DNA from 2 places in the Lactiplantibacillus plantarum genome. Region 2 is predicted to be linked to the other one. Evidence: a T-box and tRNA genes for the amino acid it is inferred to sense, from the RefSeq annotation. Region 2 holds a T-box; the other holds one or more tRNA genes.

Region 1 (5,081 bases), 740 kb from region 2:
TCTACCTCCATGATCCTAATTCCGAGGCTAGCCCTAAAGCTATTTCGGAGAGAACCAGCTATCTCCAAGTTCGTTTGGAATTTCACCGCTATCCACACCTCATCCCAGCAATTTTCAACTTACACGGGTTCGGTCCTCCAGTGCGTTTTACCGCACCTTCAACCTGGACATGGATAGGTCACCTGGTTTCGGGTCTATAACCTCGTACTCAAAACGCCCATTTCAGACTCGCTTTCGCTACGGCTCCGACTTTTTAGTCTTAACCTTGCACGGGATCATAACTCGCCGGTTCATTCTACAAAAGGCACGCCATCACGCATTAACGCGCTCTGACTTATTGTAGGCACATGGTTTCAGGAACTATTTCACTCCCCTCCCGGGGTGCTTTTCACCTTTCCCTCACGGTACTGGTTCACTATCGGTCACTAGGTAGTATTTAGCCTTGGGAGATGGTCCTCCCGGATTCCGACGGAATTTCACGTGTTCCGCCGTACTCAGGATCCTGAACTGAGAGAATTTGATTTAATCTACTGGGCTATCACCATCTATGGCGGATTTTCCCAAATCCTTCGACTATCAAGTTCTTTGGTAACTCAAATGTTCAGTCCTACAACCCCAAAGTGCAAGCACTTTGGTTTGGGCTGTTCCCCGTTCGCTCGCCGCTACTTAGGGAATCGAAATTTCTTTATATTCCTGCTGCTAATGAGATGTTTCAGTTCACAGCGTTTACCTCCAACTAGACTATGAATTCATCTAGTGGTAACAGTTGATTAAAACTGCTGGGTTGCCCCATTCGGAAATCTCCGGATCATAGCTTACGTACAGCTCCCCGAAGCATATCGGTGTTAGTCCCGTCCTTCATCGGCTCCTAGTGCCAAGGCATTCACCATGCGCCCTTGTTAACTTAACCTCATTTACCTAACGGTAAATGCGATTAATGAGTTTAGCGATAATTAAACTTCAATAAAAAACTCAAAAAACGCGGTGTTCTCGGTTTCATTATGAAAAAATATATTTGATATTATCTAGTTTTCAAAGAACAAGTTTCAATGACGACTAACGTCGTCAATGGAGAATAGCGGGATCGAACCGCTGACCCCCTGCTTGCAAAGCAGGTGCTCTCCCAGCTGAGCTAATTCCCCATGAGGTATTCAACTTATGGAACCAACTGGTTCGGTTCCAATGGGCCTAAATGGACTTGAACCATCGACCTCACGCTTATCAGGCGTGCGCTCTAAACCAGCTGAGCTATAGGCCCAAAAAACGCTTATTAAATTGAGAGTTAGACCTCTCAAAACTAAACAAAGTTTCGAAGAATGTGTAGGTTTCCGTAATATTCCTTAGAAAGGAGGTGATCCAGCCGCAGGTTCTCCTACGGCTACCTTGTTACGACTTCACCCTAATCATCTGTCCCACCTTAGGCGGCTGGTTCCTAAAAGGTTACCCCACCGACTTTGGGTGTTACAAACTCTCATGGTGTGACGGGCGGTGTGTACAAGGCCCGGGAACGTATTCACCGCGGCATGCTGATCCGCGATTACTAGCGATTCCGACTTCATGTAGGCGAGTTGCAGCCTACAATCCGAACTGAGAATGGCTTTAAGAGATTAGCTTACTCTCGCGAGTTCGCAACTCGTTGTACCATCCATTGTAGCACGTGTGTAGCCCAGGTCATAAGGGGCATGATGATTTGACGTCATCCCCACCTTCCTCCGGTTTGTCACCGGCAGTCTCACCAGAGTGCCCAACTTAATGCTGGCAACTGATAATAAGGGTTGCGCTCGTTGCGGGACTTAACCCAACATCTCACGACACGAGCTGACGACAACCATGCACCACCTGTATCCATGTCCCCGAAGGGAACGTCTAATCTCTTAGATTTGCATAGTATGTCAAGACCTGGTAAGGTTCTTCGCGTAGCTTCGAATTAAACCACATGCTCCACCGCTTGTGCGGGCCCCCGTCAATTCCTTTGAGTTTCAGCCTTGCGGCCGTACTCCCCAGGCGGAATGCTTAATGCGTTAGCTGCAGCACTGAAGGGCGGAAACCCTCCAACACTTAGCATTCATCGTTTACGGTATGGACTACCAGGGTATCTAATCCTGTTTGCTACCCATACTTTCGAGCCTCAGCGTCAGTTACAGACCAGACAGCCGCCTTCGCCACTGGTGTTCTTCCATATATCTACGCATTTCACCGCTACACATGGAGTTCCACTGTCCTCTTCTGCACTCAAGTTTCCCAGTTTCCGATGCACTTCTTCGGTTGAGCCGAAGGCTTTCACATCAGACTTAAAAAACCGCCTGCGCTCGCTTTACGCCCAATAAATCCGGACAACGCTTGCCACCTACGTATTACCGCGGCTGCTGGCACGTAGTTAGCCGTGGCTTTCTGGTTAAATACCGTCAATACCTGAACAGTTACTCTCAGATATGTTCTTCTTTAACAACAGAGTTTTACGAGCCGAAACCCTTCTTCACTCACGCGGCGTTGCTCCATCAGACTTTCGTCCATTGTGGAAGATTCCCTACTGCTGCCTCCCGTAGGAGTTTGGGCCGTGTCTCAGTCCCAATGTGGCCGATTACCCTCTCAGGTCGGCTACGTATCATTGCCATGGTGAGCCGTTACCCCACCATCTAGCTAATACGCCGCGGGACCATCCAAAAGTGATAGCCGAAGCCATCTTTCAAACTCGGACCATGCGGTCCAAGTTGTTATGCGGTATTAGCATCTGTTTCCAGGTGTTATCCCCCGCTTCTGGGCAGGTTTCCCACGTGTTACTCACCAGTTCGCCACTCACTCAAATGTAAATCATGATGCAAGCACCAATCAATACCAGAGTTCGTTCGACTTGCATGTATTAGGCACGCCGCCAGCGTTCGTCCTGAGCCAGGATCAAACTCTCAAATTAATGATGAGTTCTAAAAAGCTCATTTAATGTTGTACTAAAATTTATTTGCTAGCGAATTGACTTCGCAAATGTTTTGCTCTTGATTCAAAATCAAGAGACCCTACACATTTGATTCGTCGAAACTTTGTTCAGTTTTCAAAGGTCTAAATCGTTCGTTGATTACCTCAACGCAACTTAATCATCATATCAAGTTATCAACATCTTGTCAACAACTTTTTATAATTAATTTTCGTTGGAAGCAAGCGGCTAACCGCTTTGTGCGCCTCAACAACGTATACTAATTTACCAATTATCCTGATAAATTGCAAGCCCTAAAATGCAAAAATAACCAGTCAATAATATCATGTTAATCAATCCACTTTGATAATATACGGTATTTAAAACCATAATCATGTTAATTGACTTCAAATCCTACCTACCACCACCATAAAATCCGCTTTTACTTAAGTTTAGCCTCCAAATGTCTCAACAATGTTCGGGTAAAAATAATCTAACTTTTTTTCAATAAATCGCTTTCCGAACTAAAGTTACTCAATCTGACCCAACAAAAACGGCAGTTAGCTTAGGAAAACCTAAGCTAACTGCCGTTTTAAATCTAATTATTTATCTTCTTCTGGACGCATCGTTGGGAAAAGTAAGACATCACGAATCGAGTCCGCATCCGTCATTAACATAACCAACCGATCAATCCCGATACCTAACCCACCAGTAGGCGGCATCCCGTATTCCAACGCCTCGACAAAGTCTTCATCAATATGTTCAGCTTCGTCGTTACCAGCAGTCCGTTCCGCAGCCTGAGCTTCGAAACGTTGCCGTTGGTCAATTGGATCATTCAATTCACTGAACGCATTGGCGTATTCATTACCTAAGATGAAGAGTTCAAAACGATCAGTAAACCGTGGATCTTCTTCATTCTTCTTAGCTAATGGCGAAATTTCAACTGGATGACCATAAACAAAGGTTGGTTCATTCAACGTGTCTTCAACAAATTCTTCAAAGAACGCATTAATGATATGACCAACTTTCCAGTATGGTTCATACTTCACGTGATGTTCATCCGCCAATTTTTGTGCATCTTCAATTGACATTGGTTGCCAGAAATCAATCCCAGTCTTTTCTTTAATCGCATCGACCATGTGAATTTGCTTAAATGGTTGATTGAAATCAACTTTTTGATCATGATAAGTGACAATGCCATCGTCAGTTACGGCTTGCGCTGCGGCTTTAAAAATACCTTCCGTCTCAGCCATTACATCATGGAAGTCGAAATAGGCGACATAAGTTTCCATCATGGTAAATTCAGGATTATGTTCACGGTCCATCCCTTCATTACGGAAAACCCGACCAATCTCATAAACCTTTTCCATGCCACCAACGATCAGGCGCTTCAAATGTAATTCCAACGCAATTCGTAAGTAGAGATCAATGTTCAACGCATTGTGGTGAGTCACAAATGGCCGTGCTGCCGCACCACCAGCTTGATTATGCAACATTGGCGTCTCAACTTCTGTGAAGCCTTGATCGTCTAAATGATGCCGAATCGCTGAAATAATCTTCGTCCGCTTCAAGAAACGATCAAAGCTATCGCGGTTAGAGATCAAGTCCAAATACCGTTGGCGATAGATCTGTTCCACATTCTGTAACCCATGGAACTTATCTGGCAATGGTCGTAACGCCTTTGATAAGAACGTTAAACCAGTTACTTTAATCGTTAATTCGCCAAAGTCCGTCTTAAAAACTTGGCCGGTAATTCCAAGGAAATCACCAATATCAGAACGCTTGAAGATATGGTAAGTATCTTCGCCGACTACATCTTTACGAATGTATAACTGCATCTTACCTGAGCGATCCCAGATATCAGCAAAACCGACTTTACCCTTACCACGCTTAGCTAGCATCCGTCCAGCAATGGTTGCCACCACTTGTTTAGCGTCTAGCTCGTCCTTATCCATATCCCCATACTTGTCTTGCAAGTCCTGGGCTAAATCAGTCCGTTCGAACCGGTGACCAAAGGGATCAATCCCCTCTTCACGCAGTTCATCCATTTTTTCGCGACGAACCTTCAGTTGGTCGTTCATCGTCTGTTCTTGTCGTGCCACTAGTGTTCCTCCATTTCTAGTTAGCGTACAGATTTATTCCGTACCTAAACAATCACTACATGTTAATTTTG
Region 2 (5,081 bases):
CAAATCGACCGTTTTGGTAAGACGAAAGTCCACTTAACAGCGGTACCATTGTCGGCGGTGATCACACCGGAAGACGACTGGGAGGCAGTTACTACGACGGTTAGTTCATTACGTGCGGATAGTATCATTAAGGCGGCGTTCAACTTGTCGCGGCATCACGCCAAGGAATTGATCGAAGGTGCTAAGGTTCGGCTGAATTGGGCTGACTTACCGAAAGCTGATTACGAGTTAGCATTGTTAGATATGCTGAGTGTGAACCATTACGGTCGTGTCCGACTTGCCGAAATTAGCGGTGAGACCAAAAAAGCGCGGCTGCGAATAACATTAAATATTATTCATAGTAAATAGATATTGGAGGAATTCTAATGGTGTTAAGTCCTGATGACATTCATAACAAAGAGTTTTCAACGAAACTGCGTGGTTACAATATTGATGAGGTTAATGATTTTCTAGAACAAATTATCAAAGATTATCAAATTACCTTGAAGCAAAATAAAGACCTCCAAGAACGGTTGGACTCGAGTGAAGGTAAGTTGAAGTATTTCAATGAATTGAAAGATTCCTTGAATCAATCTATCTTGGTGGCTCAAGAAGCTGCTGATAAAGTGAAGACGAACTCTAAGAAGGAAGCCGACATTATCACCCGCGAAGCTCAGAAACAAGCGTCTGACATTGTGAGTGAAGCAACCGACAAGTCAAACCAAATGATCGACGAAGCTTCTCAAAAGGCCAAACGATTATCCGTTGAAACTGATGATTTGAAGAAACAAACGCGGGTCTTCCGGCAACGCTTGCAAGTGATGTTAGAATCGCAGTTAGAAGTGGTTAAGAGCAAGGATTGGGATCAACTACTTAGCGAAACGAATACGGCTGATTATGCTGAAATTCAACACGTTTTAAAGGAAGATAACCTTGACAACTCGGGGGATGCGAGCGTAAACTCAGAAGCAACCGTTGAAATTACGGAAGCAACGAGTGGTGAGACCCCCGTTGCGGACGGTGGCGATCAAGTCCAACAACAGACGGTGGTTATTTTCCCTGATGATGACAGCACTAATAATTAATTAGGCGATCGTCAGGCACAATTGAAGCGAATTGAATGTATTGAGGAGAACAGCAAACAATTAGCTAATACGCCCAGAGAGCTGCCGGCAATGGAAAGGCAGTCGTCCCTTAGTTAGTTGCAGATCATCTCCGAATGCTATCCTGAATTGAGTAAGGGTGGCCGGTCCATGGACGTTAACCATGCTAAGAGAGAATTTAAACAATTCTAAAATTGGGTGGTACCACGATAACTTCGTCCCTGGGTGGACGAAGTTTTTTTGTGTCTAAAAATCCAATGGCGATTGTTTGATAAAAATTTTAAGGAGTGAGAATATGCGCGTTAAAGAAACGTTAAACCTCGGTAAGACCAAGTTTAAAATGCGTGGAAACTTACCGGTCAAAGAAGTTGAACGGCAAAATGTGTGGGCTGAAAATAAAGTCTACGAACAACGGCAAAAATTGAATGAAGGTAAGCCAAGCTTTATCTTACACGATGGCCCACCATACGCGAATGGTGATATCCATATGGGGCACGCCTTAAATAAGATCACGAAGGATTTCATCGTTCGCTATAAGTCGATGAATGGGTTTCGGGCACCTTACGTTCCTGGTTGGGATACCCATGGGCTACCAATCGAACAGAAGTTAAAGCAAGCCGGTTATGACCGCAAGAAGATGACGGACAATGAATTCCGAGAACTTTGTCGGAAATACGCGTTGGAACAAGTTGATCGTCAACGTGATGAGTTTAAGCGCTTAGGCGTTGCTGGTGAATGGGACAACCCATACTTAACGTTAAAGCCAGAATTTGAAGCGGCTCAAGTGCGGGTCTTTGGTGCGTTTGCTAAACGTCACTTGATCTACCGGGGCCAAAAGCCTGTCTTCTGGTCATGGTCTTCTGAATCGGCTTTGGCAGAAGCTGAAGTGGAATATCATGATGTGACATCGCCATCCGCCTTCTACGGTGAACATGTCATTGATGGTAAGGGTGTCTTAGATGATGATACCTATATGGTTGTTTGGACAACAACTCCTTGGACGATTCCAGCTTCAGAAGGAATCACAATCGATGCAAGTTTTGATTACGTCGTTGTGCAACCGGCTGGTGAAAATCGTAAGTTTGTGCTCGCGGCTGAATTGTTGGACGAAAATGCCAAACGATTTGGTTGGGAAGATGTTCAAGTGCTTAAAACGGTCAAGGGTGCGGAACTCGAAAACATTTTGTGCGAACATCCTTTTGACAACAGTCGGCATTTAGTAACGATGTTAGGTGATTTTGTCACACTTGATTCTGGGACTGGGCTAGTGCATACTGCGCCTGGTTATGGGGAAGATGACTACCGGATCGGTAAGCAATACGACCTGCCAATCTTTGCTCCCGTAGATGACAAAGGGTTCTTAACGGCTGAAGCTGGTGATGATTTTGCGGGGGTCTTCTACGATGACGCTAACAAGATCGCACTGGACAAGTTGAAGGCCGCTGGGTTATTACTGAAATATATGCCATACGAACACAGCTATCCATTTGACTGGCGGACTAAGAAGCCGATTATCTTCCGGGCAACGCCACAGTGGTTTGCTTCCGTTGGTGATATGCGTGATGAAATCCTTAAGTCGATGGATGACGTTGAATTCTTCCCAGAGTGGGGTAAAAAGCGTCTTTACAACATGATTCGTGACCGTGGTGACTGGGTCATTTCACGGCAACGAGTTTGGGGTGTACCTCTTCCAATCTTCTATGCTGAAGATGGCACTGCCATCATGGACGAAGTGACGATTAACCACGTAGCTGATTTATTTGGCAAGTATGGTTCGAATGTTTGGTTCGAACGCGACGCTAAGGATCTATTGCCAGATGGCTATACCAATGAACATTCACCAAACGGTACCTTTACTAAGGAAACCGATATTATGGATGTTTGGTTCGACTCTGGTTCATCACACCAGGGTGTCCTGGCAGAGCGCTCATACCTCGACTATCCAGCCGACTTATACCTTGAAGGTTCTGACCAATATCGTGGTTGGTTCAACTCAAGCTTGATTACGAGTGTGGCTGTTTCTGGACATGCCCCATACAAGCAAGTCTTGTCACAAGGTTTCACGTTGGATAATCAAGGTCGTAAGATGAGTAAGTCACTGGGCAACACGATTGCGCCAGCTGATGTTATTAAGCAGATGGGTGCTGAAATCGTTCGGATGTGGGTCGCTTCAGTGGATACCAGTTCCGACGTTCGGGTCTCAATGGAAAGCTTTAAGCAAGTAGCCGATTCCTACAAGAAGTTCCGGAATACGGTACGCTTCATGTTAGGCAACACCGCAGACTTTGATCCGAAGACCAACCGCGTGGCTTATGAAGATTTAGCAAGTGTGGACCAGTACATGGAAACACGGTTGAACGAATTCGTAGCTGAGACGAAGGACCATTACGATCATTATGATTTCTTGGATATCTACAAGAAGTTGATCAACTTCTTGACGGTTGATTTATCAAACTTCTATCTCGATATTGCCAAGGATATTATGTACATTGATGCCGAGGATAGCCATTCACGGCGGTCGATGCAAACGGTCTTCTACGATGTTTTGGTTGCCTTGACGAAGCTCTTCACACCAATGCTGCCACACACGACTGAAGAAATTTGGCCATTCTTGAAGGAACCAGAAGAATTTGCGCAATTAGCTGAGATGCCAGCTGTTCAAAATTATGCGAACAGCGACGAGTTGATGGCTCAATGGACGCGGTTCATGGATCTTCGGAGTAACGTCTTAAAGGCGTTGGAAGAAGCCCGGGATGCTAAGTTGATTGGTAAATCCTTGGAAGCACACTTGGATTTGTATGTTGATGATGATACGCAAGCCTTCTTAGATCATTTGAACACCAATGTTCGGCAGATGTTGATGGTTTCAGCATTAGATCTACACGCGTTAAGTGACGCGCCTGCAGACGCAGAAACATTTGGTGACACGTTAGCCATCAAGGTTGGCCATGCTGACGGTGACGTTTGTGATCGTTGCCGAATGGTTAAGACCGATGTTGGCAGTGACGAGGCTTATCCGATGTTATGTGCACGGTGCGCCGCAATCGTTCGTGAAAACTACCCTGAATCAGTAACAACTGGTTTGGAAGCTTAATCTGAATTAAATTTAGCGTGAGTCTTGATAACTTATGAAAAGTGCCACTAATCAGTCAAACGGGACTGATTAGTGGCACTTTTTTGTGCTGGCGTGTGGGGATTATCAAGTAGTCAGTAAATCCGAACACCGGGATGATTGAGATACAGCTGTAAAAAACTGATTGCGTTTTTCAGATGCAAGATTTAAGAGCTATTAAGAATTTACAGTTGCTGCGCAGGACTTTGAATGGTTATTATGAGAAATGGTCCTTTGCAATTGAATTTTCATGAAAAAGTCAGTATGATAATGAAGTAGTTTAAATTAAGGTCGATTTTATATAGATAGGATGTTGATGGCTGTGAAAATGATCAAGGTACACGGTTCTGGTAACGATTTTTATTTATTGGATCAAACACAATTTCAAGCACCGTTATCGGATGCGGATTTGAAGCAATTGGCAATTAACATTTGTAAACGTGACGGCGCAGGTTTGTACGATGGCGCTGATGGCGTGTTGGTTGTTGATAAATCAGAACATCCACAAGTACTTGGTCGGATGCGGGTCATTAATGCGGACGGGACGGAAGCTAGCATGTGCGGTAATGGGCTACGGACCGTTGCTCGTTATTTGGGCACGCAAAATAGTCAGGAAGACTTCCGGGTTCAGACGATGTATGCGGACTTAAAGGTGCAGGCCGTTGCTGATTTTGCGGCCCACGTCCCAGCTTACAGTGTTGAAATTTCACCCGTAACTTTCGACGCGCAGACACTTGGCATGCATGCGAATAACGATGCGACGACAATTATTAATGAAAAGATTCCAGCGCTGTCTGCTGACTTGAAATTCTCAGCTGTGGCGGTGCCTAATCCGCATTTGATTGCGTTCGTTGACCATGATACGTTGGTTGGCCCCGAATTAGGAC

What was found. The T-box of region 2 lies ahead of ileS (isoleucine--tRNA ligase). A T-box ahead of a tRNA ligase gene usually reads a tRNA of that ligase, here a tRNA-Ile.
Region 1: it has a tRNA-Ile gene. The T-box ahead of ileS (isoleucine--tRNA ligase) is inferred to sense a tRNA for this amino acid. The anticodon was not compared.

What each region holds. Positions count from the first base shown of each region.
Region 1 covers NZ_CP039121.1:2,758,077-2,763,157, forward strand. The annotation lists rRNA gene E5260_RS13030 (23S ribosomal RNA) at 1-910, opposite strand, end outside; tRNA gene E5260_RS13035 (tRNA-Ala) at 1,070-1,142, opposite strand; tRNA gene E5260_RS13040 (tRNA-Ile) at 1,184-1,258, opposite strand; rRNA gene E5260_RS13045 (16S ribosomal RNA) at 1,345-2,911, opposite strand; gene lysS (lysine--tRNA ligase) at 3,511-5,010, opposite strand.
Region 2 covers NZ_CP039121.1:2,016,714-2,021,794, reverse strand. The annotation lists gene E5260_RS09355 (YlmH family RNA-binding protein) at 1-348, shown strand, start outside; gene E5260_RS09350 (DivIVA domain-containing protein) at 366-1,064, shown strand; T-box leader at 1,096-1,308, shown strand; gene ileS (isoleucine--tRNA ligase) at 1,378-4,176, shown strand; gene dapF (diaminopimelate epimerase) at 4,511-5,081, shown strand, end outside.